Regions from separate parts of the Rhizobium sp. 007 genome, predicted to be linked through region 3. Evidence: predicted binding sites of a transcription regulator. Region 3 holds the regulator's gene; each other region holds the start of a gene.

Region 1 (10,118 bases), 370 kb from region 3:
CAATTGGCCGCAGATCCCCAGGAAACGGCGATTGCCGTTCTCAGCTGGCTGGCGAATGAACCCGACATGTTCTCGCGTTTCCTGGCGCTGACGGGCGTGGAGCCTGCCCAGGTCCGCAACGCCGTCCACGATCCTGGCTTCCTCGCCGGCATGCTGGATTTCCTGATGAACCACGAGCCAACGGCGGTGGCCTTCTGCGAGGCGACCGGCACGAAGCCAGATACGCTCGCTGCCGTATGGCGGCATTTCTCCTCTCCCGGCCTCGATTCCGGAGAATACTGAGCGCAATGGAGACCGGGACTTTCGACATCTCGCATGTGCCGCTGGGCGACCGGCCGCTGATCGTCTGCGACGTCGACGACGTCGTGCTGCAGTTCATCGATCCCTTTCAGCGGTTTCTTCTCAGCGAAGGGCATGAGCTTTTGCCGCGTTCCTTTCATCTTCATGGCAATATCGTTTCTAAAGATGGGGTTGCGCTCGAGGTTATCCATGTCAGCCGGCTGATCGAAACCTTCTTCGAACGGCAGGAGGAGTGGCAGCTGCCACTTTCGCGGGCCACGGAGACGCTCGGCAGGCTCTCCGCCACTGCCGATATCGTTTTCCTGACCGCAATGCCGCCGGTCTATGCGGATCAACGGCGGCGGTTGCTCGACCGCTTCAGCCTTCCCTACCCGCTGCTTGCGACCCGTCAGCCGAAAGGGCCGGTCGTCAAGGCGCTGCATGGCATGCGCCCCCTGCCCGTTGCTTTCATCGACGACATGGCGGTCAATCTTCATTCGGTGCGCGAACATGTCGACAACTGCCTTCTGCTGCATCTGATGCCGGTCTCCGAAATTCACCGTTTCGCGCCTGCGGCCATGGACGACATTCAGCGGATTCACGACTGGAACGAGGCTGCATCGCTGATCGGCCGTCATTTCACTGAAGCCGACGCGGCTCGAAGCCTCACTGCAGCAAATCCAACCGCATGAGCGGCCGCCCGTCCTTTCGCCGCGCCACCGGCTCGAAGCCCGCCGCATCGAAGATCGCGGTCGAGCCGATGCAGAGCGTGACCGACTTCGACTGCTTCGTATGGTCGATGGGACAGCCTTCGAGACAGCGCGCGCCGTTTTGCCGCGCGTGATCGATCGCGCCCTGCAGCAGGCGATGACTGAGACCTTTGCCACGCAGTGGCGGCGAAAGAAAGAAACAGCTCACAGCCCAGATGGACGGGTCCAGCACATCGCCCTCCTCCAGCGGCCGGGAAACCGTGCGCGGCGAGTTGAATTGGGCAACATCTTGGCGCGGTCCCACCTGCACCCAGGCGACCGGTTGGCCATCCGCATAGGCGAGAATGCCGGGCGGCGGACCGGCGGCGATGCGGTTTCTGATATACTCTTTCCGCTCATCCGGCCGCATTTTGGTGCGCACTGCATGCGGCAATCTGAGAGCCACGCACCAGCAGTCACAGAAGGCACCGCGCGGACCGAAGACCGTCTCGAAATCTGTCCAGCGCTCCGGCGTCACCGGCTCAAAACGCAGATCGATATCCAAAGCCAAACCTCTCCAGTCTCTTGAGACTCGGAAGTTTAAGGCGTAGTCTCACAATGTTCAATCTTTGTTCTCATCACGATGACCCCCACCCCTGACAAGACACCCGGCTTCTGTCGCGACTGCCTTGCCGAGCAGAAGGGCGAGGCGCGCCGCTGCATGGCTTGTGGCAGCCCGCGCCTCGTGGGGCACAAGGAACTCTATGATCTGACCCTCGCACATATCGATTGCGACGCGTTCTATGCGGCGGTGGAAAAGCGCGACAATCCGGAGCTCGCCGACAAGCCGGTCATCATCGGCGGCGGCAAGCGCGGCGTCGTGTCCACTGCCTGCTACATCGCCCGCATCCACGGTGTTCGCTCCGCCATGCCGATGTTCAAGGCGCTGGAGGCATGCCCGCAGGCGGTCGTCATCCGTCCCGATATGGAGAAATACGTCAAGGTCGGCCGCGAGGTCCGCACCATGATGCAGGAGCTGACGCCGCTTGTGCAGCCGCTTTCGATCGATGAGGCATTCCTCGAACTCGGCGGCACCCAGCGCCTGCACCATGACCCGCCGGCCCGCACGCTCGCGAAATTCGCCCGTCGCGTCGAAAAGGAGATCGGTATCACGGTTTCCGTCGGGCTGTCCTACTGCAAGTTCCTCGCCAAGGTGGCCTCAGACCTGCAGAAACCGCGCGGCTTTTCCGTCATCGGCCGCGAAGAAGCCGTGGAGTTTCTGGCGCCGCGCCCGGTGACGACGATCTGGGGCGTGGGCAAGGCTTTCGCGGCAACGCTCGAAGCGGATGGCATCCGCACAATCGGACAATTGCAGACGATGGAGGAAACGGACCTGATGCGCCGCTACGGCAGTATCGGCCAGAGGCTCGCGCGCCTTTCGCGCGGCATCGACGACCGCGAGGTTCACCTCAACGATCCGGCAAAGAGCGTCTCCTCGGAGACGACCTTCTTCGACGATATTTCACGCTATGACGAGCTGGTGCCGATCCTGCGCAGTCTCTCCGAGAAGGTCTCCTGGCGGTTGAAGAAGAGCGGCATTGCCGGGAATACCGTCGTCTTGAAGATGAAGACGACGGACTTCAAGTCCCGCACGCGCAACCGGAAGCTGGAAGACCCCACGCAGCTTGCCGACAGGATTTTCCGGACCGGCATCGAGCTTCTGGAGAAGGAAACGGACGGCACGAAATTCCGCCTGATCGGCATCGGCGTCACCGACCTTTGCGACCCGGCGCGCGCCGACCCGCCGGACCTCATCGACCAGCAATCCACCCGGCGCGCGGCGGCGGAAACCGCGATGGACAAGCTGCGCGAGAAATTCGGCAAGAAGACCGTGGAGACCGGCTATACGTTCGGCAGCGGCAAACGCGACGGATAATCGGGCAATCGCAAGTACACGGCTGTGGCGGCCAAAGATCACCCATGCGTGAGCGCCGATTCAACGACGAACGCTCAAGCCTTCCTTAAGCATCGTGCCGTATATGAAGGACAAGTATTGCGTATTGGTTGGCTCACATGTTCTCGCGTTTTGTTTTCGGCCTCGGCTTGCTGTCGGCGACCGCACTCGTGCATCACCCTGCCTTTGCGGTGGATGCCCGCACCCTGCAAATCTTTGTTTCCAAGGACAAGCAGTCGCTTGTCGTCTATGACGGCACCGAAGTGATCGCGACCTCGAAAGTCTCGACCGGCAAGGCCGGCCACACGACACCGAACGGTATCTTTTCCGTTCTCGAAAAAAAGAAATACCACGAGTCCAACCTCTACTCGGCAGCTCCGATGCCGTGGATGCAGCGACTGACCTGGTCTGGCATCGCGCTTCATGAATCGAATTCCGTGCCGCGCTATCCGGCCTCCCACGGCTGCGTGCGCATGCCCGCCGCCTTTGCCAAGCAACTCTACAAGATGACGGATCTCAGCGTGCCGGTCATCGTCAGCGATGCCGAAGTGGCGCCCGAGCCGATCGCGCATCCAAATCTCTTCCGTCCCGATCTGCCGGAACCGCCACTGCTGCTTTCGGATGCGGAACTGCGTCCGGCGATCGGCGAAAACCGCGGAGAGCCTGTTCAGTTGGCGATGAACAACGCCGCGCCACCGCCTGTCGCGCAGGTCGCGGCACCGGAAAACACCGATCCGATCCGCATTCTCATCTCCCGGCGCACCGAGCGCGAGACGGTGATCGATATCCAGACCTATCTCAACCAGCTGGGTTTTTCGACGGGCACACCCGACGGCCTTGTCGGCACGGCCACCATTCAGGCCATCAACACCTTCAAGGCGCTGCGGCCTGCACAATTCAAAGGTGACAAGGCGCTTGTCAGCGACACCCTCCTTAGGGAAGTTTATGCTGCGGCAGGCAAGGGCGAGCCGCCGAACGGCATTATCATGGTGCGGCAGGATTTCATGCCAGTCTTCGAGGCGCCGCTGACGATCGACAATCCACGGCAGGCACTTGGCACGCATTACTTCGCACTGCACGCCGTCGACGCCAAAAACGGCAAGGCCGACTGGCTCGGCGTGACGCTCAAGAACGATCTTTCCAGGCAGGCAATGAAGCGGCTCGGGATCGTCGCCAACGAGAGTTCGATCGTGACCGGCACGCCGATCGCCAACGCGCTCGACCGCATCACGATACCCGACGAAACACGCCGCCGGATCAGCGGCATGCTGGCGGCAGGCTCGACTCTGACGATTTCCGACACCGGCATCGGCCCAGAGACCGGCGCCGGCACGGATTTCATCACAATTACGCGCTAGAGCGCAAAGTCATCGATGGCTGGCGGCACGGCCGTCGTACCGGCAGCTCTTTTGCAGTTGGTTCCGGCACCGCCTGAGCTATCGATTTCGCAGGCATGGCGTATAACGCCTAATTGCAATCTCGTCGCAATCAATGAAATACTGGTTGCATGATAGAGCGATTCATTTGGAACGTTCGATCAACCAAGTGGTGGGCCTGATCGAAAATGGAAATGCTCACGCATGTATGTCCTGAAACACGGCATCAAGAAAAATCCTGAAAAGCGGTGGGCGCTGCCTGACCGTATCTTCTTTGGCTATGGCGCCTGCCACATCCTCGCCGGTGTCTTCCTTCAGCGTCCGCCGCTCGAAGGTTTCCATGCTGAGCGGATCATTCCGAACGAGGGTTTTGCAGGAGGCCATATGTATGTGACGAACGGCATCATCGCCTTCGATTATCACGGTTATTCCGGGCGCGAACGGCTTCTGGAACACCATCGGAAGGGGTGGGCATCTCATAATCTTGGGTGGGGCTGCGCGATCGAGGGAGTCGATTTCGATCCGCTCAGCACGGCCGAGCTAAATCAACGCAAGATGCTGGGTCCCGATCAGTATCTGCATGACCCAATCCCTCGGGCACGCAACTTCATTGACCGCAGAGACCACACGCAGGATGCGGCGAAGGCGCTCAAAACAACCTTCGCTTGAGATTGAAAAGGCAGCGCAAGAAATCTTGATTTATGCGCATGGTCCTGATGATGTTCAGCATGGGCAAACGCCAGCCGTTCAATCTCGAAGCCTACCTGCGCGATATAGCGACAAGGCCCTGTTTTATCTGCGGGCTGGTGAGCGGAGATCCTGCGTTCTTCCATCATCGCATTTTCGAGGATGAGGAGACGATCATCTTTCGCAGTAAGTATCCAACGCTGCCCGGATACTGTTTGGTTTCCCCAAAGAAACACCGCGAAGACTTGGCTCAGGATCTCTCGACCGAAGAATACCTGCGATTGCAAGGGCATGTACACCTCTTGTCTCGGGCGCTGAAAAAAGCATTCGAGGCGGAAAGAATCTACGTTCTTTCACTCGGCAGCCAGCAAGCCAACAGCCACCTCCATTTCCATGTGGTTCCTCTGCCTGCGGGCATACCCCTCGAAGAGCAACAGTACCACGCGCTCATGGCCGAGCATGGCGTGCTGCAGATTCCCGCCGGCGAGATGGCACGGCTAGCGGAGCAGATCACCCAAGCCTTTCTTCAGGAACGGGGCGTTCCCTGATTCTGGTTCAGGCAGTTCATGACCTAGACAAGCTCGACATCGACGATGCCGGGGGCGGCGCGCAAGGCGGCGGCAATTTCCGGTGTGATGCGGTATTTTTGCGGCAGTTCGACCTCGACCTCGCGCTTGCCGTCCTCCTTGATGACGATGAAGGAAACGAGGCCGTCGCCCTTGGCGTTCAGGTGCGCCGCAACGGCGCGCAGAGGACCGGAATCGCGGACATAAACGCGCAGCGACTTCTGCATCTGCAGCGACTTTTCCTCGAGCGACTGGATCGTCTGCAAGCGCAGACCGACGCCTTCCGGCCGCTCCTCGCCGGTGGCGGTTAGCACAAAGGACTTCCCGGGTTCCAGCACGTCGCGGTACTGGTTCAGCATTTCGGAGAACAGCACAGCTTCGAACTGTCCGGACGAATCCGAAAAGACGATGATGCCCATCTTGTTGCCGGTGCGCGTCTTGCGCTCCTGCTTCGAAATGACAGTCCCGGCAAGCCGGGCATTGGTTGCGCCCTGCTTCACGGCGGCGGAGAATTCCGCAAAGGTCTGGACCCGCATCTTCTGCAGGATGTTGTTGTAGCTGTCGAGCGGGTGCGCCGTCAGGTAGAAGCCCAACACCTGGAACTCCTTGAGCAGCCGCTCGGAAGCGAGCCAAGGCGAAAACGGCGGCAGCGCGATTTTCTCCGGTCCGGACGACAGCGCGCCGCCGAAGATATCCGACTGGCCGCTCAGCTTATTTTCCTGCGCGCGCTGGGCATAGCCCAGAATGCGATCAAGGCCGGCTGCGAGCTCTGCGCGATCCTGGCCGAAGCAATCGAAGGCGCCGGCATAGATCAGGCTTTCCAGCACGCGCCGGTTGACCTGGCGCGGATCGATGCGCAGGCAGAAATCCTCGATGCTGGCAAAAGGCTCGTCGCCGCGCACCTCGACAATGTGATCGACGGCATTTTCGCCGACGCCCTTCAGCGCCGCCAATGCGTAATAAATGCGGTTGTCGCCGGTTTCAAATTGGCGGAACGAGCTTTGAACCGAGGGTGCGATGACCTCGATGCCGAGGCGCTTGGCATCCTGCCGGAAATCGTTGACCTTATCGGTGTTCGACATATCGAGCGTCATCGACGCGGCCAGGAACTCGACCGGGTAATGCGCTTTCATATAGGCCGTCTGATAAGAGACGATAGCGTAGGCGGCGGCGTGCGACTTGTTGAAGCCGTAGTTTGCGAACTTTGCCAGCAGCTCGAAGATGTTGTCGGCTTGCGGCTTCGACACGCCGTTGCTGATGGCACCGTCGACGAAGCGTTCGCGCTGCTGGTCCATTTCCGCCTTGATCTTCTTGCCCATGGCGCGGCGCAGAAGATCGGCTTCGCCGAGCGAATAGCCGGACAGGACCTGGGCGATCTGCATCACCTGTTCCTGATAGACGATGACGCCCTGTGTCTCCTTGAGCAGGTGATCGATCATCGGATGGATCGACTCCACCTCTTCTTCCCCATGCTTGCGGGCATTGTAGGTCGGGATGTTTTCCATCGGGCCCGGGCGATAAAGGGCGACGAGGGCGATGATGTCCTCGATGCAGTCCGGCTTCATGCCGATCAGCGCCTTGCGCATGCCAGCACTTTCCACCTGGAACACGCCGACCGTTTCGCCGCGAGAGAGCATCTCGTAGGTTTTCTTGTCATCGAGCGGGATCGCGGCGAGGTCCACCTTGATGCCGCGTTTGGCTACGAAATCGACCGCAACTTTCAGTACCGTCAGCGTTTTCAGGCCGAGGAAGTCGAACTTTACGAGGCCGGCCTGCTCGACCCACTTCATGTTGAACTGGGTGACCGGCATATCGGAGCGCGGGTCGCGATACATCGGAACCAGCTTCGAGAGCGGCCGGTCGCCGATGACGATGCCGGCGGCGTGCGTCGAGGCGTGGCGGTAAAGGCCCTCGATCTTCTGGGCGATATCGAGCAGGCGCGCCACCACGGGCTCCTTCGCTGCCTCCTCCTGAAGCTTCGGCTCCTCCTCGATCGCCTTGGAGAGCGGCGTCGGATTGGCCGGATTGTTCGGCACCAGCTTGCAGATCTTGTCGACCTGGCCGTAAGGCATTTCCAGCACACGGCCGACGTCGCGGAGGGCAGCGCGCGCCTGCAGCGAACCGAAGGTGATGATCTGCGCCACCTGTGCGCGGCCGTATTTCTGCTGCACGTAGCGGATCACCTCTTCGCGGCGGTCCTGGCAGAAGTCGATGTCGAAGTCGGGCATCGAGACGCGTTCCGGATTGAGGAAGCGTTCGAAGAGCAGCGAAAAGCGCAACGGGTCGACGTCGGTGATCGTCAGCGCATAGGCGACGAGCGAGCCTGCACCGGAACCGCGGCCGGGGCCAACAGGGATATCATGCTGCTTTGCCCATTTGATGAAGTCCGCAACGATCAGGAAGTAGCCCGGAAACCGCATGCGCTCGATGACGCTGAGTTCGAATTCCAGCCGTTCGCGGTAATCCTTCTCCTCATAGCCGGGCGACATGCCGAGCGTCGAAAGGCGCATGTCGAGGCCCTCCTCCGCCTGACGGCGGAGCTCCAGCGCTTCGGCGCGTTCCGCCTCCTCGGGATCGTCGGTGGCGCCGGTAAAGCGCGGCAGGATGGGCTTACGGGTCTTCAGTACGAAGGAGCAGCGGCGGGCGATCTCGACCGTGTTTTGCAGCGCTTCCGGCAGATCGGCAAAGAGTTTCGCCATCTCGGCGCGGCTCTTCAAATAGTGGTCCGGCGTCAGGCGGAAGCGGCTGTCGTCCGAGACGATGGCGTTATGGGCAACGGCCATCAGCGCATCATGGGCATCATAATCGTCGCGCGTCGGGAAGAAGGCCTCGTTGGTCGCCACCAACGGCAGATCGTGCTCATACGCAAGCCCCACGACCTTCTGCTCATGGCGCTTGTCATAGGTTCCGTGGCGCTGCAATTCGACATAGAGCCGGTCTGGGAAGAGGCGCTTCAGGGCAAGCAGCCGGGTTTGCGCCTGCGCGGCATGGCCCTGCTTCAGTGCCCCATCGACGGGACCGCCAAGCGCACCCGTCAGCGCGATCAGCCCTTCGGTTCCGGCCTCTTCCAGCCAGGATGCCCTGATATGGACCGCCTGGTTGTCGTCGCCGCCGAGATAAGCGCGGCTGACGAGATCGACGAGCCGCTCGTAGCCTTCCGCGGTCGCGGCAAGCACGACGATCGAGGGCAGCTTGGCCAGCGCCTGCTGACCGCCGCGCCTTTCTGTCTCCAGGCCGTCCATATCGATCGACAGCTGGCAGCCGATGATCGGCTGTAGCCCCTCTTCCATCGCCTTTTGCGAAAATTCGAGAGCGACGAACAGATTGTTGGTGTCTGTGATGGCGATCGCCGGCTGGCTATCGCCCGATGCCTTGTAAAGGATCTTCTTCAGCGGCAGCGCCCCTTCAAGGAGCGAATAAGCCGAGTGGACACGCAGATGCACGAAACCCGGCGTACCGCCGACGAAGCCGCTCTGTGCATCCGCCATTTCATACCCTTCCAATCGCCCGAATGAATCGGTTTGCATTGTCGGCCTTGATGACAGCGATGTCCAGAAGCAGTCCCTTGTGCGGACCGCATGAAAGCGATGCGGTCCCCTGAAAACTTACAGTGCCATGAGGATCAACGAAAAGCTGGCAACGAACATTGCAATGGAGGTGAATGCTGCGATATCACGGATCATGTCAGTCATCTGGCTCTCCTTTACTCGTTATGTTTCCAATTTGTTCTGCTATTGTTCTGTTGTCAACAGGAATCATTTGCGCATAGTTAACGGCGGACCGGAGGAGAATTATGAGGGTTGTCATTGCATTCATCGCCATTCTCGTCGCAACGGCGACGTCGGCTGCGGACATAAACCCTGACGCCATCGTCGATGGCGCGACGGGAGACTGGAACGGCGACGGCAAGCTGGATCTGGCTATCCTCGTCGCACCGGCCGATGCGGAGAGAAAAGAGCAGATCGGCATCTACATCTATCTGCGCGACGCCGACCACGAACTGCTCAGGCTTTCGGCAAGCGCGCCCAGTAAGATCTGGGGCAGCACGGATGCAGACGGCGTTTTCGGCCAAGAGCCCACGATCAAGGCTGCCGGCAAATCCTCCATTGCAGTCCATTCCCAAAACAGCGCGATCGGCCGCGAGCGCTGGGATCTGACGCTGACGCTTGCCTACCGCAACAAGCAATTCGTTGTCGCCGGTTACACCCACAATCACTACGACACGCTCGATCCCAATGCCGGCGGTTCATGCGACTACAATGCGCTGACCGGCAAGTTGCAGAAGAACGGAAAGGACGTGAAAGCCGCGCCGCGCGTGATCACCATCGAGCAGTGGAGCGACGAAACCGTTCAATCGATCTGCGGCCAATAGTCGCCAGTTCTCTTTTTGTTCTTTACAGGCATACGTTTTTGGGAGAGCTTCAGCGCGGGAGGCCGAGAGCCATGAATCTTGCTGCATTGAACGGCTTCATCGTCGAAGCGAAGGCAAATACCTATGTCGGCGGCGGGAGAAAGCTGGACCCCTGCCGCAGCGGATCGCACGACATCGGCTACGAGCGCGGAGAAT
Region 2 (10,118 bases), 1.9 Mb from region 3:
TAGTAGGCCTTGATCCAAGATGAAGCATAGACGAGCAACGCGAAGGAGGCCGCATGGCTTTCCGGAAAGCCGTATTCGCCGAAGCCTTTGATCTGATTGAAACACTGCCGCGCAAATTCAGACGAATAGTTTCTCGAAACCATTCCCTCGATGAATCGCTTCTCGAAATTGCCGATCGTGCCGGTTCTCTTGAACGTCGCCATTGCCCGTCGAAGCCGATCGGCTTCCGCCGGCTTGAAGCCTGCGGCGGTAATCGCAATCTGCATTGCCTGTTCCTGAAACAGGGGAACGCCGAGGGTTCTTTCCAGCACCGCCTTCAATTCCTTGCTGGGATATTCGATGGGTGTTTTCTGCTCCCGTCTCTTGAGGTAGGGGTGCACCATATCGCCCTGTATCGGTCCTGGCCGGACGATTGCCACCTCGATGACGAGATCGTAGAATTCCCTCGGCTTCAGTCGCGGCAGCATGCTCATCTGCGCCCGGCTTTCGATCTGGAAGACGCCCAGCGTATCGGCCCGGCACATCATCGCGTAAACCGGTTTGCCCTCTTCCCCATGCTCCTTGTTGCCGAGATCGGCGAGCGTTTTCTTCACATCGTAGTGCAGCTGAAGAAGTTCGAAGGCCTTGCGAAGACAGGTCAGCATCCCAAGCGCCAGAACATCGACCTTGAGAATCTTGACATTGTCGAGATCGTCCTTGTCCCACTCGATCATGTAGCGGTCCGGCATCGCCGTCTTCATGATGGGCACGACTTCGTCGAGCCGGTCCCGGGTGATGACAAATCCGCCGACATGCTGGGTGAGGTGACGCGGAAAGCCGAGAAGCTCGGACGCATATCTGAGGACGTTCTTCGTCACCGGATCGCTAATGTCGAGACCAGCCGCCTTTGCATCGCGCTCCGACAGATTGTCTTCCGACCAGCCCCAGACGAGGCTGCTGATCGCCGATTGGACATCTTCCGAAAGCCCGAAGGCCTTGGCGACTTCGCGGCCAGCAGAGCGGGTGCGATAGGTGGTCACCCCCGCTGTCAGCCCGGCATGCTCTATACCGTATCTTTTATAGATGTACTGGATGACTTCTTCGCGCCTGTCGTGCTCGAAATCGACATCGATATCCGGCGGTTCATCCCGGTCCATCGAGATGAACCGATCGAAAAGCAAGGTGGCCTTGTTCGGATCGACTTCCGTTATTTCAAGGCAATAGCAGATGACCGAATTCGCAGCTGATCCGCGGCCCTGGCACAGAACCCCGAGCTTATAGCGGGCGTGTTGAATGATCTTGTAAACTGTCAGGAAATAGGAAGCGTAGTTTTTCTGCCTGATGAGATCCAGTTCGTAATCGATCTGTGTCACGATTTTCTGCGGAACGCGCTGCGGGTGGTAGCGCTTTGCAGCTCCGGCCCAGGTCAACCGTTCGAGCGTTTCATACGGCGTTTCGCCAGGATCGTTTTCAGGCGGATAATTGTGCTCCAGCTCCTTGAGCGAAAAGGTCAAGCTGGAGAAGAATGCACGTGTATTGTCGATCGCGTCGGGATAGTCCTTGAAGAGACGCACCATTTCCCGCGTTCCCTTGAGATAGCGCTCTGCATTCGGCGCCAGAAGGAAACCGGCTTCGGCAATCGGAACATGCTTGCGGATCGCAATCACGATATCGGAGAGAGGCCGCCGGTCAGGATGATGATAAAGAGGCTGATTGGTCACGATCAGCGGAATGCGGTTGCGGGCGGCAAGCATGGAAAGGATTGCAAAAACCTGTTTGTCGCGGCCGTCATAAGCCGGCGCCAGCGCCATATGGACTGTCTTGCGAAAGCGTTTTCGAAACCGCTGCAGGCAATTCTCAAATGCTTGCTGGCCAACGGCATCATTCACAACGAGCCGGTCAGGAACAAGGGCGAGCATCATCTCGTCTCCCCATTCCATGATCTCCGCCTCGGTGAGAATGCAGGAGCCTTTCTCCGCCTCCGGTTTTAGGTTCCCGGCGCTCAGAAGACGGCAAAGATGCGCCCATCCTCGCCTGTTTCGTGGATAGGCAAGAACATCCGGAGTTCCATCCGCAAAGACGAGACGCGCACCGGGCTGGATGCGGATTGGATCGGGAATGATCTGCATCTTCTCGTCCTCTTCCAGAAGGCCGGCTTCCTTCCTCTCGAATTTTTTCCTGATCTCCTCCGCCTGCGCATGCGCCCGCACGACCCCGGCAACCGAATTCTTGTCAGCAATCCCGATTCCACCGAGCTTCAGGCAAGCTGCCTGCACCACCATCTCCTCGGGACTGGAGGCTCCTTCAAGAAACGAGAAGTTCGTTCTCGCACCAATCTCGAAAAATGCGGGCGTCGTGCTCATGCAAAGAGCCCATGCATGAACCAGCGAGGAGGAAGTTCATGCCCGTAAAAACCTTCGCGATAGATCCAGAAGCGGTGACCGGCATCATCCTCTATGCGGAAATAATCGCGTGCCTCGGCCTCCGCGCCATCGATCCACCATTCCATGGCAAGCCGCTCCGGTCCCTCGCTTCTTGCCACGCGATGCTGCATGCGCCGCCAGCGGAAGATTTGCGGCGGACCGTCGGGCACTTCGGCAAGCAGGGCCTCCACTTGCTCCGGCCTGGCAAAAAGCCGCAGGGGACGCTCACTTCTGGAAGGAAAAGGATTTCCATCCTCCGCCTTGCGGCGTGCCTGAACGCCTTCCATGGCGGGAATTGCAATCGCCGCCCGCTCCGGCACATGGCTCTCGCGCAGTTGAAATCTCTGCAGGCAATCCGCGCCGAGGCGGGCTGCGATTTTGTCGATGAACGCCGCAAGCGATGTCTCTTTCTGTCGGCCTCCTTCGAAATCCCCCTGCGTCGCATTGAAGGGATCATGGCGCAGCACATTCAGCCGCAGGATTTCAAAGCCGTAGCCGGCGTCGAGATCGTCGTGAATTGCCTGCAGACGCTCGCTGAAAAGCGAAGCGATATGCTTCGGATCCCTGAGAGGCTGTGAGGCGCCGACGGGAATCCTGAAGACCCTGCCGTCGACGCGAAAAAGCACGAGTTCGAATACCCGGCCGCCGGCGCCGCGTGCCTCAAGCGAGGCTTTCAGTGATTGGGCGATCTGGCCGGTGACGGCGAGGATATCTTCTTCCGTACCGATCGGCTCGATGAGGCGTCGTTCGGCGGAAAGACTGGCAACGGGCCGCCGCGGGGAAACCGGCTCCTCTTCCACTCCAAGCGCTTGGTCGAGCCTGAGCAGGAGTTGCGCGCCGAAACGGCGGGCCATCGGTGCGCGTGGGGCAGACAGGAGGTCGACGATATATTTGAGGCCGAGCTTCTTCAGTGCCTCGACGGTCCCTTCCTCCAGCCGAAGGGCTGCGACCGGCAGTGGTGCCAGCACATGTTCCATTTGATCGGTTTCGATGACGCCACCATCCCCGAAGCGGGAAACGCCCCAGGAAAGGCCCGGCGACGAAGAGATCGCGCCGCGGACATCGAACCCCATATGGAAGAGCCGGGAAAGGATATCCTTGAGCATGGCCCTTTCGCCGCCAAAGAGATGGGCGCAGCCGGTAATATCCAGAAACAGCCCGTCCTTGCCGTCGAATGCCACCAGCGGCGTATAACGGTCGCACCAATCAGCGATGCCCTCGAGAAGCCGGCGATCGGCCGCCAGATCTTCCTCGATGACATCCAGAAGCGGGTATATGGCACGCGCTTCTGCTACTCCCTGGTTTTTCTTCAGTTTGATCCGTTCCGCCACCTCATCGAGCGCCGTTAGGCGCATGGCATTGTTGAGCCGTCCAGAACAGACGATCGGCGGCGCATCAGGGCGTCCGGCCGAACGCCAGGACAGACCCCACCTCTTGCGGGCGATCCTGTCGGTTGGAAGATGGGGAAAGCTGAGCGACAGAATGCGCTGATTGCTCTCCTGGAGAACGAGTGCGCTCTGGTTGGCTAACGGGGAAAAACCGGCGGTCATGAGGGTTCCACTCCAGAAGAAAGGAGAGGGGAGCCGCGTTGCGGCTCTTCTCCAGGATGAGACGAAAAACCGGATTGCCGATGCCGCCCTCTAGCATCGAACCATCCGGCAGAGGCCGTGCGCTGGCTGGCGCAGGTTCGGCACGGAATCGGAAAAAGGCGCTGCTCGCCTCCTCCTCGCCGCCCTGCCGCAACAGAAAAAGCGGGCGGCCGGAAGCCCTTGCCCGCATGCTCAATCGCCGGCTTTCTGTAAGACCGAATTGGGCCGGATTGCCGCGCACCTCCAGGATCGTGGCTGGGAAGAGGCCGCTTTCGACAGCCGTTTCGGCAAGCCACAGCGCCTCTTCCAGCTTGTGTGGCGAGGCCATGAGAAAGCGTTCCGGCTCCAATCCGAAATTCTTGAGGCCAACAGCATAGGGATGCCCTGCTTCCATTGTGCATATTCTGTCACCAATCCAAAAAACCGGCATGCCATCCGCCGCCTCCTGCCGCTGCTGCCAGGCCGCAAGCGCCAGCACGAAACCGCTGGCGCCGGCTGCATCCCGCAGCATCAGAGACCGGACTTCGGTAATGCCGTTAAGCGGCAGACCGCCTTCGAGCGCTTCATCGAGAATTGGAATGTCAAAGGACAGACGCAGCGGCGTTTTTGCTGGTCTCGAATAGGTTTCATCGCCAGCCGCAAAAGCTTCTTGTGCCGCCGCCGCAAGCGCCGGTGCCGGTTTGCCTTCGAGTTTCGCAATGGTTTCGCGGAGCGCAAAAAGCTGCTCGCGCGCCACGGCCGTCTGCGCCATGACGTTCACTCCAAAGTCAGATTGTTCCTGTTATGTTCTTATGGATTCCAGAGCTTTCTGAAAGAGTCAACAACCAATTCTTATGAATTTATTCCTGCCTTTGATTCCACACTCGAAAATCCACCGCAAAGGTTCTATATGGGCGCCAAAGGAAGGGAATTTTCATGGCCCGCATAGACCAGAGCGAGGATTGGCGGGACCGCCATGCCCCAACGCTCAGCACATTCGAGTCCCTGGCGATGGAGGCCTATAGCCACTTGCCGGATGAATTTCGCTCGCTCACCGACAATCTCACGATCGAAATCGAAGATTTTCCCGACGACGATGTTTTCGAGGATATGGCGCTGGAAACGCCGTTCGACCTGCTTGGCCTCTTCGAAGGCCGGGGTATTTCCGAGCGATTCACGGTCGAAACCGGCGAGATGCCCAATCGTATCCGCCTCTACCGGCGTCCCATTTTGGATTATTGGGCGGAAAACGATGAAACGCTCGGAGACATCATCACCCACGTCCTCATCCATGAGATCGGTCACCATTTCGGCCTGAGCGATGACGACATGGAGCGGATCGAAGCGAGCGTCGAGGAGGCCGTCGAGCGCTGAGCTATTGCTCGGAGAGCTTCATCTCCGGATGATAATCCTTGCCTTCGACCTCTTTGACGATCGCCTGGCCGGCAATCACCTGGCCGGTCTGAATATTGTAGGTCAGCGACGGTGCACCGTGAAGCGACCAGCCCTTGTTGAGGGCATCGGTTACGCGATGGCAGAACGCGGCGTCGTCCTGGCCGGTCAGAAGGCGATAGAGCTTCATGATAAAGGCTTTCGTTCAATAGTCTGGCGTTCGGCAATCAGGCGGGCTTTATGGACCAGGCTTTCCGCCTGGACAAGATGCAGGCGCTCGATCATCCGGCCGTTCAAAGTGATGACGTTGAGACCTTCGGCCGAAGGATCGGCGAAAGCGGCGATGATTTCTTCCGCCTCCCGGATGGCAGCCTCATCGGGAGCGAAGTGCCGGTTGGCAGCCTCGATCTGCATCGGATGGATCAGCATTTTGCCATCGTAGCCCATGGCCCGGGCATGCGCGCATTCGGCTTCGAAGGCATCTGTTTCCTTAAAATCATTGAAAACGCTATCGATCGCATCGAGACCATAGGCGCGCACGGCGAGGATGACCTGCATCAGCCACGGCACGAGATAGGTTCGGCCCGGTTGAGGCAGAACGCCGGTCTCCTTGCGCAGATCGTTCAGCCCGACGACGAAGCAATCGAGTCTCGAGCCCAGGGTGCGGCCAGCCTCTGCGATTGCCGCCGCGTTCAGGATACCGCGCGGCGTCTCGATCATCGCCCAGATACGCAAGGTCTCTGGTGCATCGGCATCAGCAAGAAGGTCGCTCACGGCCATGACATCCTGCGGTTCGTCCACCTTCGGCAAAAGCACCGCATCCGGCCGCAGCGCCTGTACGAGCTCCATATCGGCATGGCCGAAACCCGACGAAAGCGCATTGATGCGGATGATCTTTTCCTTGTTCGCAAGTGGCTTGCCCGAAAAGAAGGTTTTCAGGTTTTCGCGCGCCTGCTCCTTCTTCTCCAGCGCCACGGAATCTTCGAGATCGAAAATGACGGCATCGCAACCGAGCGCATGGGTCTTTTCGAGAGCGCGGAGATTGATCGCGGGAACGCTCAGCACCGAGCGGTGCAAACTGAAGGAACGGATGGGCGAATTCTGGCTCATCACGAATGTGTGCCAAGCTTTGTGAAGAGTGACAAGACAACAAAAAGCCATGCTTGACTTGCAGAAATAAAAAACAAGGACCACATTCCTTTCGAAGAAAGGTCTAAACTCATGCAGAATATACGCTCCATCTTCCTCATGCTGGCAGGGATCACTGTATTCGTGGCGCTCGCTGCTCTCACCTTTTCGGTGACGCTCGCCGTTGGCGGTATCCTGACCGTGCTCATGGCCGGCCGCGCGCTTTCGATGAAGATGAAGCCGGCGCCCGTCCGCGCAAAGGCTGAGCCAAAGCGCGAAATGCGCATCTGGAACGACGGCCGCGGCACGATCATCGATCTCTAAACGCGTCCCAAGATTCTCCTTCATTTTTACGGCGTTTTGCTCTATTGCCGGAGCAATCGTTGAAAAACGGCATACAAAGGCAGGTTTCCATGGAAAAGTTCGTGAAGCTCACGGGCGTTGCAGCACCCCTCCCGGTCGTCAATATCGACACGGACATGATCATTCCCAAGGATTACCTGAAGACCATCAAGCGCACCGGCCTCGGCAAAGGCCTCTTCGCGGAAGCCCGCTACAACGAAGACGGCACGTCGAACCCGGATTTCGTGCTCAACAAACCGGCATATCAGAATGCCAAGATTCTCGTTGCCGGCGATAATTTCGGCTGCGGTTCCTCGCGCGAGCATGCCCCGTGGGCGCTTCTCGATTTCGGCATCCGCTGCGTCATCTCCACAAGCTTCGCGGACATCTTCTACAACAACTGTTTCAAGAACGGCATTCTCCCGATCAGGGTCAGCCAGGAAGACCTCGACAAACTGATGGACGACGCTTCGCGCGGTTCCAACGCCATCCTGACGGTTGATCTCGAAAACCTGGAAATCACCGGCCCGGACGGTGGTTCGATCAAGTTTGACCTCGACGAATTCAAGCGCCACTGCCTGCTGAACGGTCTCGACGATATCGGCCTGACGCTGGAAAAGGCCTCTGCGATCGACAAGTTCGAAAAGTCAAACGCCGCATCGCGTCCCTGGGCAGCTTAATCGCCCAAACACGGCATGCGATCAAGCCGGGCTTCCACCCGGCTTTTTCTTTGCTTCCAAGCCGGGATGCACATCGCCATCGTGAGGCAGCAAACCGTACCGATTCAGCCGTTCTGTTCCTTGAAATGGCGTCCGGCGGGGTCTAAGAAGCCGAAGCTTGTTTTTCCGCGGAGGGTTTCATGACAGCGCGCAATCTTTTCCTGCTGCCGGGCGACGGCATCGGTCCCGAGGCAATGGACGAGGTCCGCAAGATCATTGCTTACATGAACGAGGCGATGAACGCCGGCTTCGTCATCGATGAAGGCCTTGTCGGCGGCAGTGCCTACGATGCGCATGGCGCGGCCATCTCCGAAGACGACATGAAAAAGGCGCTGGCGGCAGATGCCGTTCTCTTTGGTGCAGTCGGCGGTCCGAAATGGGACAGCGTGCCTTATGACGTGCGCCCGGAAGCGGGCCTTCTGCGCCTGCGCAAGGACCTGGAACTCTTCGCAAACCTGCGCCCGGCAATCTGCTATCCGGCGCTTGCCTCCGCCTCCTCCCTGAAGCCGGAACTTGTCGAAGGTCTCGACATTCTCATCATCCGCGAACTGACGGGCGGCGTCTATTTCGGCGAGCCGAAGGAGATTATCGATCTTGGCAACGGCCAGAAACGCGGCATCGATACACAGGTCTACGACACTTACGAAATCGAACGCATCGCCGGCGTCGCCTTCGAAATGGCCCGAACCCGTCAAAACCGTGTCTGCTCCATGGAAAAGCGCAACGTCATGAAGTCCGGCGTGCTCTGGAACCAGGTCGTGACCGAGACGCACAAGGCAAAATATTCCGACGTCCAGCTGGAGCATATGCTGGCCGATGCCGGCGGCATGCAGCTGGTACGTCAGCCCAAACAGTTCGATGTCATCGTCACCGACAACCTCTTCGGCGACATGCTTTCCGACGTCGCGGCGATGCTGACCGGCTCGCTTGGCATGCTGCCATCTGCTTCTCTCGGTGCGCCGGATGGCAAGACAGGCAAACGCAAGGCGCTCTACGAACCGGTCCACGGCTCCGCTCCCGACATCGCCGGCAAGGGCATCGCCAACCCGATTGCGATGATCGCCTCCTTCGCCATGTGCCTGCGTTATTCCTTCAACCTCGTGAAGGAAGCCGACAATCTTGAGAAGGCGATCGCCAACGTTCTCGACAAGGGTATCCGCACGGCCGACATCATGGCCGAAGGCGCCAAGAAGGTTGGAACTGTCGAAATGGGCCAGGCGATCCTTGCCGAGTTCAAGACGCTTTCTGCCTGATATTTCACGTGAAACGCTTCTCCGCCCTTCGTATCTATCGGTACGGAGGGCTTTTTATTGAAGGTATCAGCCCCGGTTCCTATGTCCTGCAAAACGACGAAGGGCAAAACGACGAAGGAATGGAATGAGCAATACCGCCGATCACAAACCAGGCTGCCGATCCTATCTGGGCAAGCGCTACGACGCCCGACGCACGATCCATCGCAGAGTTCCCTGGAAGGCGTTCACGCTTTCCGCGATCAATGTGGTCGTCATTGCCTTTTTTGTCTTCGACAGGCCGCTCGGACAGGCAGCCAAAAGCCTCTCGCCTCCCTTGGTATCGATCGCCGGCGAGGTAACGGATATCGGCCGCCTTGCTTGGATCCTTGCTGGGCTTTGCACCGTTCTTGCCACCGGTTACGCCGTTCGCCGGCGGCTTTGGAAGGTCCGCCGTCAATTCCGCATGGCCTATTTCGTCCAGATGACGGCCTATGTCGGGCTCTCAGTCATCCTTGCCAGTGTCTGTGCCAACGCCTTGAAATTCCTGATCGGGCGGGCACGTCCGCTCATCTATGAGCAGGAGGGCATTTTCAGTTTCTCGCCCCTGAACATGGATTTCCTGCATCAGAGCTTCCCATCAGGTCATTCGGCCAATATCGGCGCGCTCTTTGTGGCACTCATCCTCCTTTTTCCGCACGTCAGGCTCATTTTCATCGGTATCGGGCTCTGGCTCGGTGCAACCCGCATCATCATCGGCGTCCACTATCCGAGCGATGTCGTAGCAGGACTGGCACTTGGTGCCTGGCTCGCATTTGCCGTCTCAATCCTTTTTGCCCGCTTCGGTCTGGTCTTTGCTGTCAGTCGCGAAGGCTGGCCTGTGCCACGGCTCAGCAGGCTTATTTGAGCCCTGCTCAAAAAATTGTCGTTACCGTCTGCTGCCGTTGTGCTGTTCCTAAAACACTTTTCGAACGGATGATTTTTCGATGCAGCCACGGATGACGGCGATCGTCTATTCGCGCTACGGGCTGCTTTTCAACCCGGGTCCTGACGGATGGCCGACGCCGAAAGGGCTTCTGCGGATACAAAAAACCCGGCGCCGTTGGAGGCGCCGGGTCCCGTTTCTCAATTCTGATGGTTTGCCTCAGTCCATCGTGCGGATATCGCGGTCCTTGGTTTCGGGCAGGAAAATCATGCCGATGACCAGGGTGATGCCCGCAAAGATGATCGGGTACCAGAGACCGTAATAGATGTCGCCCTTGAAGGCGCTCATCGCGAAGGCGGTTGCCGGAAGCAGACCACCGAACCAGCCGTTGCCGATGTGATAGGGCAGCGACA
Region 3 (10,118 bases):
CTCGTCGATATGGCGAACACCTTCCTGGCGTCCGCTGAAAAGGACGCCGCCGAACAGACACGCATCCTTTCGGCTATCACGCTCGCGGCTGCCGCAGTCTCGCTTTGCCTGCTTCTTGGCGGCCTTTACGTCTTCCGCCGCCGCGCCATCGTGCCGCTCTCGGGGATGCGCGACTATATGGCCATCCTTGCTGGCGGCGACTATTCGAAGGATGTGCCCTTCAGCCGCCGGGCCGACGAGATCGGGGAGATGGCGCGCGCCGTCACCGTCTTCCGCGAATCCGCCGAAGAGCGGAACAATATCCGTGCGCGCCAGGATGCCGAATGTCAGGCCCAAGCACAGCGCGATGCGGCGCTTGCCGCTGCCAAGGCAGACGAGGAAGCCGTCCGCGAGGGCGTCATCGCCAGCCTGAGCCGCGGCCTGGAACGGCTCTCCGGCGGCGATCTCACGGTCCAGCTTAGCGAGCCTTTCGACGCAGCCTACGAGAAGCTGCGCGAGCAGTTCAATTCGAGCGTCCGCACGCTTTCTGAGGCAATGAGGGAAATTTCGACCGTGACGAATGTAGTAAGGACCGGCTCCGGCGAAATCGCATCGAGCACAAACGATCTGGCCCGGCGAACAGAGCATCAAGCCGCCTCGCTGGAGCAGGCGGCCTCGGCGCTCGACCAGATCACGGTCACCGTCAAGAACTCGTCGGAACGGGCCAATGAAGCCAACGTGATGATGAGGGCGACGAAGGAAAGCGCCAGCTATTCGGCAACCGTCGTGCACGAGGCGGTCGCTGCGATGGAGAAGATCGAGACATCATCTGCGCAGATCGGCGATATCATCAACGTCATCGACGAAATCGCCTTCCAGACCAACCTGCTCGCGCTCAATGCCGGCGTGGAAGCCGCCCGCGCGGGCGAGGCCGGAAAGGGTTTTGCGGTCGTTGCACAGGAAGTGCGCGACCTTGCCGGCCGCTCCGCCAATCTGGCAAAGGAAATCAAGCAGCTGATCGAGACGTCTTCCAGCCAGGTTTCGGCCGGCGTTGCCTTGGTCAACCGCACCGGTGAAGCGCTCAGCAATATCGATCAGCAGGTTCTGAAGGTCACCGCGCTGATCGAGTCGATCGTGCGTTCCTCCACCGAACAAACGACCGCTCTCCTGGAAGTCAACGCCGCCGTCAACACTATGGACAGCGTCACGCAGCAGAACGCGGCGATGGTTGAACAGACAAGTGCCGCCTGCCGCGAGCTCGGTGACGAGGCGATACACCTCAATCACCTGCTGGCCCGTTTCCTTCTCGACGACGTAACGGCGTCCGCCGCAACGCGGTCGTACTCAAGCCAAAGGATGGCGCTCGCCGGTTGACGGCGGGCACCTTCCGCCAGTATCAGGCCGCCTTGGCGACGGCGTCGAGGGCCAGCAGCTTTTCCAGAAGCCGCGGCATGTCGTTCAAATACACCATGTTTGGGCCGTCGCAGGGGGCATTGTCCGGATCCTGGTGGGTCTCGATGAAGACACCTGCAACTCCGACCGCAACTGCCGCCCGCGCCAGCGTCTCGACGAACTGGCGCTCCCCGCCCGACGTCGTGCCCTGGCCGCCGGGCTGTTGTACGGAATGGGTCGCATCGAAAATGACCGGAGCCCCCATGGCCGCCATGATCGGCAACGAGCGCATGTCCGAGACCAGCGTATTGTAACCGAAGGACGCGCCACGCTCACAAAGCAGAACATTCGAATTGCCGCTCTGATTTAGCTTGGCGAGAACATTCTTCATGTCCCAGGGAGCGAGAAACTGGCCCTTCTTGACGTTGATGACACGGCCGGTCTTCGCGGCTGCGACAAGCAGGTCCGTCTGACGGGAGAGGAAGGCCGGGATCTGCAGAACGTCCACGACCTCGGCGACCAGCGCGCATTGCTCTTCCGAATGGATATCTGTCAGAACCGGAATGCCGAGTTCCTTCTTGAGGTCGGCGAAGACTTCCAAGCCCTTCTCTAGACCGATACCGCGTTTGCTCGACAGCGAAGAGCGGTTCGCCTTGTCGAAGGAGGTCTTGTAAACGAGCCCGATGCCGAGCTTGCCGCAAAGCTCCTTGAGCGTGCCCGCAACCATGAAGGCATGGTCGCGGCTCTCCATTTCGCATGCGCCGGCGATCAGCGACAGCCTGCCACTGTTTGAAAATACGACGCGGCCGGCACCTTCGCCGACTGCGACTTCGGAATTCGTATTGCTCATCGGATCTCCTCGAAGGCGAAGATCGCACCTTGGCCGGGCGCAGGCTTCACCAGGACTCTGTTGTTCTTGCGTGTATAGGGCATCCCGTTATCAGCCAAAAGCGCTTCTGTCACGGCAAGATCGGTGGTGCGGAAAACGACAGCGCTGCCTCTTAGCCCCTTATCCACGGATAACGGCACCGAATCGAAATAAGCCTCCATCCCTTCCGGCGACAGAAGACTGATCCTGGCATTCGCTGCCGCGATCGCCACGCCAAACGGTGTCCGCTCGATTTCCGTCGTAGACACGGCCAACTGAAGGAACGAGCCGAAGGCTTCAGGCTCGGGCGCGCTTAGCACCATCTCCGAGATACCGGTTGCACCGTTCGCATGCTTTTCCAGCGCGCTCCGATCGGCCGGAAAGGCGTTGATGCGCTGGCAGTCAAAGAGGAAGAAATCCGGCACCCGAAGATCGGCGGCAAAGGCAAGCTTGAAAGTGCCTGTCGATTGCGACCCGTCCGGCATCTTGATCAGGCGCGAAAACTCCAACATGGCGCCGCCGCTCTTTCTCGCACGAACGAAATGAGCATGGTCGGCGTCCGCGTCCTCCGTGCTGAATGCGGCCGCAGAGAATCCGTCATTGCCGCACCGGAAACGAAAGGCCTGGTCGCGCGCCACAAAGACGTTTCCGTGCCGCACTGATTCTTCACATTCTTTCGCGCTCGCGACACCAAGCGGCTCGAGATAGGTCTTGTCGGCGAAAAAAACGCAAGCATTCACCGTGCCGAAAGGATGACGGCCCTCGGCGGCAACCGTGAACCCCAATCGTCCCAGCCGCTCCCGCGCGAGATCGATGTTGGTGACCGGTAGAACAAGATGATCCAACGGATGCAGCATGGCGTCAGGTCTCCATTTAATGTGCTGAAGATGTGTGCCGCTATGTGGTCAATGCAAGCTGAAAGCGCTGATCCGGCAAACAAAAGTTTCCAAAAATGAACGCAGTTGAGACGAAGTTTTACGAAAATTTAGGTACTTGCGGAACACATATGGAACATATAGTGTCCGTTCTGGCTTTGTTTCACGAATTTGGGGTTAAACTTCGATGCTGACACGCAAACAACAGGAGCTTCTCCTCTTCATTCATGAGCGTATGAAGGAATCCGGCGTTCCGCCATCGTTCGACGAAATGAAGGATGCGCTGGATCTCGCGTCCAAATCCGGCATCCACCGGCTGATTACCGCTTTGGAAGAGCGCGGTTTCATTCGTCGCCTACCGAATCGCGCCCGCGCGCTTGAAGTGATCAAGCTGCCGGAAGCCTACAGCCCGAGCATCCAGCCCCGCCGCGGCTTTTCGCCGAGCGTCATCGAGGGCAGCCTCGGCAAGCCGCAGCCTGCTGCCGCCGCGCCGAAGCCGGCGAACGAAGACAATACCAGCTCCATTTCGGTTCCCGTCATGGGCCGTATTGCGGCAGGCGTGCCGATCTCGGCGATCCAGAACAACACGCACGACATCAACGTTCCGGCCGATATGCTCGGCTCCGGCGAACACTACGCGCTTGAGGTCAAGGGCGATTCGATGATCGATGCTGGCATCTTCGATGGCGACACGGTCATCATCCGCAACACCAACACCGCCAATCCCGGCGACATTGTCGTGGCACTGGTCGATGACGAGGAAGCGACGCTGAAGCGGTTCCGACGCAAGGGTGCGTCCATCGCGCTGGAAGCGGCGAACCCCGCCTACGAGACGCGCATCTTTGGACCGGATCGCGTAAAGGTTCAGGGTAAGCTCGTCGGCCTTATCCGCCGCTACCATTGACCGGCAGCGCGTCGCCGGCAAAGGCGACGGCGCGCCACTCATAGGCGTGGCGGCTCTAGGGGCGATCGAGTTTCTCGAAGGCGGTTGTCCAAAGCACGGTACGGCGCCGGTTTTCCGCAAGGTTTCATTCGCGAAATGCACTGCGCCGCATCGGCAGGCGCCGAACCGCAGCCTTGCCAGCGTGACGACGATGTCCGCGGCATCGCAAGCCGGGCGTGGCACCGTTCCGCATCGCATTTCTTGCCTCTTCCTGCTGCTCCGGTGAAAATTTCGCTTTCCCTCCGTCTTTCGCGGGTCGCAGCGCCCTCACGGCTGCGATCGGTCAAAGCCAAAGCGCTGAGCGCAACGTTCGTGCCGGACGCAAACCAGATCGCCGCCCCAAGCCCGAAAAAACCGTCGCAAAGCGCAGGCGTGTGCCCTGAGCGGCTCCTTAGCTTGCCATTTGCAGGCCGAAAGCCTTGGGTATGCAGCCACAATGACTGATCGGTGGCTACGGGACTGAACGGTGGCTATTGACGGGCGAGAGCTCTGCTTTTGCCAAAGGCTTCTTCCCGCATTCCAAAAGCGCAAGCCGGGAAGCGCGCACACTGCTTGTCCGCGACATCTGCTGAAGCGGAAATGCGCAGCTCGGCCGTTTTCAACTCCGGCATGCACCCAGCCCGCTGACACCCTATGAATACAACCAGAATGCAGCCCTGAGGGCGTTTCAGCAACAATAATCGATTGAAAAAAGTCCAAAAAATTGGATTGCAAAAGCCGAATTAAATCATTGGCTTCCGCTATGCGCCTCCGGCATCGCAGGAGTGTCTAAAAGTTGATACTGCGATGCACAAAATGGCGCCACGGTAACTTGGCATTGGCGCCGTGATCATATAGCTATCGGAGAGGACGCTTAACCCTATGGCGCTTTTATGGCGCCGCCGCCAGTTTGGAGGATCAGCATGACGGATCAAAGCGCAACAATCAAAATCGGCGACAAAACCGCCAATCTTTCCGTGAAAAGCGGAACGATCGGTCCGGATGTCATCGATATTGGTGCACTCTATAAAAACACCGGTTCCTTCACGTACGATCCTGGTTTCACCTCGACCGCTTCCTGTGAATCGAAGATCACCTATATCGACGGCGATGAAGGCATTCTGCTGCATCGCGGCTACCCGATCGAACAGCTTGCCGAACATGGCGACTTCCTGGAAGTCTGCTATCTGCTGCTTTACGGCGAATTGCCGACGGCTGCCCAGAAGAAGGATTTCGACTACCGCGTCACGCATCACACCATGGTGCACGAGCAGATGTCTCGCTTCTTCACCGGCTTCCGCCGCGACGCCCATCCGATGGCCGTCATGTGCGGCTGTGTCGGCGCTCTGTCTGCCTTCTACCACGACTCGACAGACATCACCGATCCGCATCAGCGCATGGTCGCAAGCCTGCGCATGATAGCCAAGATGCCGACTATCGCGGCCATGGCCTACAAGTACTATATCGGCCAGCCGTTCGTTTATCCGAAGAACGATCTCGACTACGCCTCGAACTTCCTGCGCATGTGCTTCGCGGTACCGTGCGAAGAATATGTCGTGAACCCGGTCCTCTCGCGCGCCATGGACCGTATCTTCATCCTGCACGCCGATCACGAGCAGAACGCCTCGACCTCGACGGTTCGCCTCGCCGGCTCTTCGGGCGCCAACCCGTTCGCATGCATCGCGGCCGGCATTGCCTGCCTTTGGGGCCCGGCTCATGGCGGTGCCAACGAGGCGGCGCTCAACATGCTTTCGGAAATCGGCTCGGTCGAGCGCATTCCGGAATATATCGCCCGCGCCAAGGACAAGAATGACCCGTTCCGCCTCATGGGCTTCGGTCACCGTGTCTACAAGAACTACGATCCGCGCGCCAAGATCATGCAGAAGACGACGCACGAGGTTCTCGCCGAACTCGGTCACAAGGACGATCCGCTTCTCGAAGTCGCGATGGAGCTGGAACGCATCGCGCTGACCGACGAATACTTCATCGAAAAGAAGCTCTACCCGAACATCGACTTCTATTCCGGCATCACGCTGAAGGCGCTGGGCTTCCCCACGACGATGTTCACGGTGCTCTTTGCGTTGGCCCGCACGGTCGGCTGGATCGCCCAGTGGAACGAGATGATCGAGGATCCACAGCAGCGCATCGGCCGTCCGCGCCAGCTCTATATCGGCGAACCGCTGCGCGACTACGTTCCGGTTTCGAAGCGCTAAGCCGCTTCCGCCCGAAAAAAACCCGGTCAGAGACGGCCGGGTTTTTTCTTGTCCAGAATGTCGAGAACGATATCCGCCGCTTTCTCGCCCGGCGGCTTTTCCGTCTGCATGCGCTGCCAGACAAGGTCGAAACCTTCGAGCATTGCGCGCCGCTGGAGCGTGTCGCTGGAAAGGCGTTCCATCCAGCGCGCCAGGCTCGCGCCACGAACGACCTCGTTGATGTATTCCGGGACGACGGCATAGTCGGCGATCAGATTAGGGATTGCTCCCGTCCACGTCTTGATGCGCCGCGTCATCATAGTGATGATCCAGTCTGTCTTATAGACTGAGACTGTCGGCACGCCTGTAAGTGCAAGCTCGAGGATGACAGTCCCCGAGGCAGCCATTGCCGCATCGGCCTCCGCGAAAGCCCGCCATTTCTGTTCATTGCCAGTCAGGATCTCCGGTTTCGTTTCCCAGTCCTTCACGAGGTTGCGAACCATCGATTCCCTGCGGCTGACGGTCGGCATGAGAACCCGCATTGTGCCACCGCGGGCGACGAGCTCATTGACAGCATCGCGAAAATAGGGAAGCAGCTTTGTGATCTCCGACGAGCGCGAGCCCGGGAGCAGCATGATCGTTTTCCGGCCCTCCGCGACGGTCTTGAGCTTTTCTGCCCGGCCGCGCCTGGCGGCAATCAAATCCGCATCCGCCGTCAGCCGGTGGCCGACATAGGTCGTCTGCGGTCCGCCGAGCTGCTCCATCACCGCGGGCTCGAATGGCAGAACGGCCAGCACATGGTCGACATAAGCGAGCATCTGCTGGGCGCGATATTCCTTCCACGCCCAAACGCTGGGACAGACATAATTGACGACCGGGAGTTCCGGCAGGGCTTCGCGAACACGTTTGGCAACGCGATGGGTGAAATCCGGGCTGTCGATGACGATCAGAATATCGGGCTTTGCCGCAATGATTGCAGCCGTCGTCTGCCTGATGCGGGCGACAAGCTTCGGCAAGTTTCCAAGCACCTGTGTGACGCCCATAATCGAAAGCTCGGAGAAGTCGAAGAGCGACTTCAGCCCCTGTGCCTCCAGCGCGTCGCCGCCGACGCCGACAAGTTCAATCCCGGCATGCCTGCGCTTCAGTGCAGCCACGAGATCGGCGCCGAGAAGGTCTCCGGAAACCTCGCCTGCCACGATCGCGATCTTCATCACAGCCCCCATGACGGTAGGCCGCGATCGAGCCCGCAGACAAAAAGCCCGGCTTCGTCGGCTGCCTTGATAACAGCCTGGCGATCCAGCACGAGAGCACGTCCCGCCTCGATTGCAATTCCCGCCAAGCCCGCCGCCTTGGCATTCGTCACCGTGGAGAGGCCGATCGACGGAAGGTCGGCGCGGACATCCTGCTGCGGCTTGCAGAGCTTGACCAGCACGCCACGGCGGCGCGGCGATATACGCCCGGCGCTACGCAGCGATGCGACGCGCTCAAGCATTCCGTCGGTCCCTTCCGCGCCTTCGAGCGCCACGATGCGTCCGCCGACGGAGACTGCGCCCTGCCCGACATCGAGCGCACCAAGCGCTTCGGCGGCTGCTGCCGCCTTCAGGATATCGATCTTGTCGTCATTCCCCGGCGACATGACGCCGATCGGCCCGACAGCCGCCAGCAGGTCGGGGGCAATATCCTGCGCGCCGACGACGCGCCGGCCGTCGTCTTCGATGAGCTTGATGACCATCTGCAACACCGTATCGTCGCCGCCCGAAAGCAGCGTACGCACCACACCCGGCATCTTTGCGACCGTCCGCCAGGTTGGCCTCACTTCCCGCCATTCGGGGCGACGGCGAACGCCGCCAGACATGACGACGCGGGTGATGTTGTTGCGCTTGAAAATTTCTGCCAGCGCCGACAAATCACCGACGCCGATGACTGCATGGTCATAGTCCTCCCATGACCGGTCAAGTTCACCCTTCAGCGAAATCACGAATGGATCCTCGCCGGCTGCCCGCGCCGCCTCGGCGACATAAGACGGCAGAAGACCGTTTCCCGCAATGATCGCCAGACGGCCTTTGTCGGTATCACCGGCGGGAGACAAGGTCAGCCTTTCTGTCCTCGCGTCGGCGATGACAGCGCGCGGTCGCTTTCCGCGGCAATGAAATCGAGGATATGCATCACCGGCTCGCAATCGGCATATTCGTCGCGGATCGCTGCCGCGTTGTCGCGGATCGAACCTGATCCTTCAAAAATCGCCTTGTAAGCCCGCCGCACCGTATGGATGACAGCGCGATCAATCCCGGCCCGCGTCATGCCGACAACGTTGAGACCGCCCAGCAAACCGGGATTTCCATTGAGCATCCCATACGGAATGACATCGTAGCTGACAGCCGAAAGGCCGCCGACGAAGGCCTGGCGGCCGACACGCGTGAACTGATGCACGGCCGATCCGCCGCCGAGAATGACCCGATCCTCGATCGTCACATGCCCGGCGAGCATGACATTGTTCGACATGATGACGTGATTGCCGACACGGCAGTCATGGGCGACATGAGAATTGGCGAGAAACAGGTTGTTGTCGCCGACGATTGTCTTGCCGCCGAAATCTGCGGTGCCGGTATTCATCGTCACGCCTTCGCGGATGGTGCAATTCTCGCCCACCGTCAGCGTCGTCTCCTCGCCGCCATGGTGCACGCTCTGGGGGTCGCCGCCGATGACCGCCATCGGGAAAATCCGGGTGCCTTTGCCGATCTCGGTTCTGCCGGTCACCACGACATGCGCCAGCAGTTCGGCATTGTCATGAAGAACAACCTTCGGACCGACATGGCAAAACGGACCGACGGTCACGCCTTCGCCGATGACCGCGCCATCCTCGACAACGGCCATGGCATGGATGCGGGCGCTCCCTGCGATCGTGCTCATGCCTCGTCCTTACGAAGAATCATCGCGCCGATATCAGCTTCCGCGGCCAATGCGCCGTCGACCTTGGCGTCGCAATGGAACTTCCAGATATTACCGCGCTGCTTCTTCTTCTTCACATGAAATTCGACCCGATCGCCCGGGATGACGGGCTTGCGGAAACGTGCATTGTCGATGGTCATGAAATAGACGAGGTTACCGCTCGTTCCATCCTTGCGCGCGCAGATCGCACCCGCCGTCTGCGCCATGCCTTCGATCAGCAGCACACCCGGCATGATCGGCGACTCGGGAAAGTGGCCGGTGAAATGAGGCTCGTTGGCAGTGACGTTCTTGATGCCGATCGCGGAATCATCGCCATCGATCTCAATAATCCGGTCGACCAGCAAAAACGGATAGCGATGCGGCAGAAGCTTCATGATCTCCATGATGTCCGCCGAAGCAAGCGTCTCCTTGACCCCTTCAGTCATTCTTGATCTCCCGTTTTATGAGCCCGAGCGCTCGCGCGCGCCATTATCTCCGCCGACTCTCGAAGAAAATCCTTTACCGGACGTGCCGGAATGCCGCCATAACGCTCACCGGCAGGAATGCTCTGAATGACGCCGCTCTTTGCCGCGATCTGTACGCCATCGCCAATCGTAATATGGCCATTGATACCAGTCTGACCGCCGATCTGCACACCGTTTCCAATAACCGCACTGCCGGCGATGCCGACCTGCGAAACGATCGCGCAATGACGCCCGATCCTGACGTTGTGGCCTATCTGCACCTGGTTGTCGATCTTCGTTCCCTCGCCGACGACCGTGTCGTCCATCGTGCCGCGATCGATCGTCGTGTTCGCGCCGATCTCGACATTGTCCTGGATGATGACCCGGCCGATCTGAACGATCTTGATCATGCCTCTGGGGCCTGGCGCATATCCGAAGCCATCCTGGCCAATACACGCACCGTTGTGCACGATCACGCCATTGCCCAAGAGCGCGCAT

What was found. The regulator LexA, encoded in region 3, represses DNA repair genes until DNA is damaged. The targets are predictions, from matches to a motif close to TGTTCNNNNTGTGTTCNG.
Region 1: dnaE (DNA polymerase III subunit alpha) is a predicted target of LexA. The motif match lies at 9,265-9,282, and genes of this name have one in related genera.
Region 2: ISN39_RS18855 (metallopeptidase family protein) is a predicted target of LexA. The motif match lies at 4,765-4,782, and genes of this name have one in related genera.

What each region holds. Positions count from the first base shown of each region.
Region 1 covers NZ_CP064187.1:1,125,552-1,135,669, reverse strand. The annotation lists gene ISN39_RS05580 (DUF3572 domain-containing protein) at 1-282, shown strand, start outside; gene ISN39_RS05575 (hypothetical protein) at 288-971, shown strand; gene ISN39_RS05570 (GNAT family N-acetyltransferase) at 946-1,533, opposite strand; gene ISN39_RS05565 (DNA polymerase IV) at 1,612-2,904, shown strand; gene ISN39_RS05560 (L,D-transpeptidase family protein) at 3,042-4,280, shown strand; gene ISN39_RS05555 (hypothetical protein) at 4,503-4,967, shown strand; gene ISN39_RS05550 (HIT domain-containing protein) at 5,027-5,533, shown strand; gene dnaE (DNA polymerase III subunit alpha) at 5,557-9,039, opposite strand; gene ISN39_RS05540 (hypothetical protein) at 9,345-9,923, shown strand; gene ISN39_RS05535 (DUF5680 domain-containing protein) at 9,995-10,118, shown strand, end outside.
Region 2 covers NZ_CP064187.1:3,858,715-3,868,832, forward strand. The annotation lists gene ISN39_RS18845 (error-prone DNA polymerase) at 1-2,342, opposite strand, end outside; gene ISN39_RS18850 (DNA polymerase Y family protein) at 2,339-3,886, opposite strand; gene ISN39_RS36480 (hypothetical protein) at 3,798-4,742, opposite strand; gene ISN39_RS18855 (metallopeptidase family protein) at 4,907-5,344, shown strand; gene ISN39_RS18860 (DUF1737 domain-containing protein) at 5,346-5,552, opposite strand; gene ISN39_RS18865 (CoA ester lyase) at 5,549-6,472, opposite strand; gene ISN39_RS18870 (hypothetical protein) at 6,584-6,814, shown strand; gene leuD (3-isopropylmalate dehydratase small subunit) at 6,904-7,512, shown strand; gene leuB (3-isopropylmalate dehydrogenase) at 7,692-8,804, shown strand; gene ISN39_RS18885 (phosphatase PAP2 family protein) at 8,929-9,687, shown strand; gene ISN39_RS18890 (MFS transporter) at 9,925-10,118, opposite strand, start outside.
Region 3 covers NZ_CP064187.1:1,495,223-1,505,340, reverse strand. The annotation lists gene ISN39_RS07620 (HAMP domain-containing methyl-accepting chemotaxis protein) at 1-1,353, shown strand, start outside; gene kdsA (3-deoxy-8-phosphooctulonate synthase) at 1,376-2,221, opposite strand; gene ISN39_RS07610 (VOC family protein) at 2,218-3,096, opposite strand; gene lexA (transcriptional repressor LexA) at 3,302-4,018, shown strand; gene gltA (citrate synthase) at 4,960-6,249, shown strand; gene lpxB (lipid-A-disaccharide synthase) at 6,276-7,439, opposite strand; gene ISN39_RS07590 (LpxI family protein) at 7,439-8,317, opposite strand; gene lpxA (acyl-ACP--UDP-N-acetylglucosamine O-acyltransferase) at 8,320-9,138, opposite strand; gene fabZ (3-hydroxyacyl-ACP dehydratase FabZ) at 9,135-9,602, opposite strand; gene lpxD (UDP-3-O-(3-hydroxymyristoyl)glucosamine N-acyltransferase) at 9,599-10,118, opposite strand, start outside.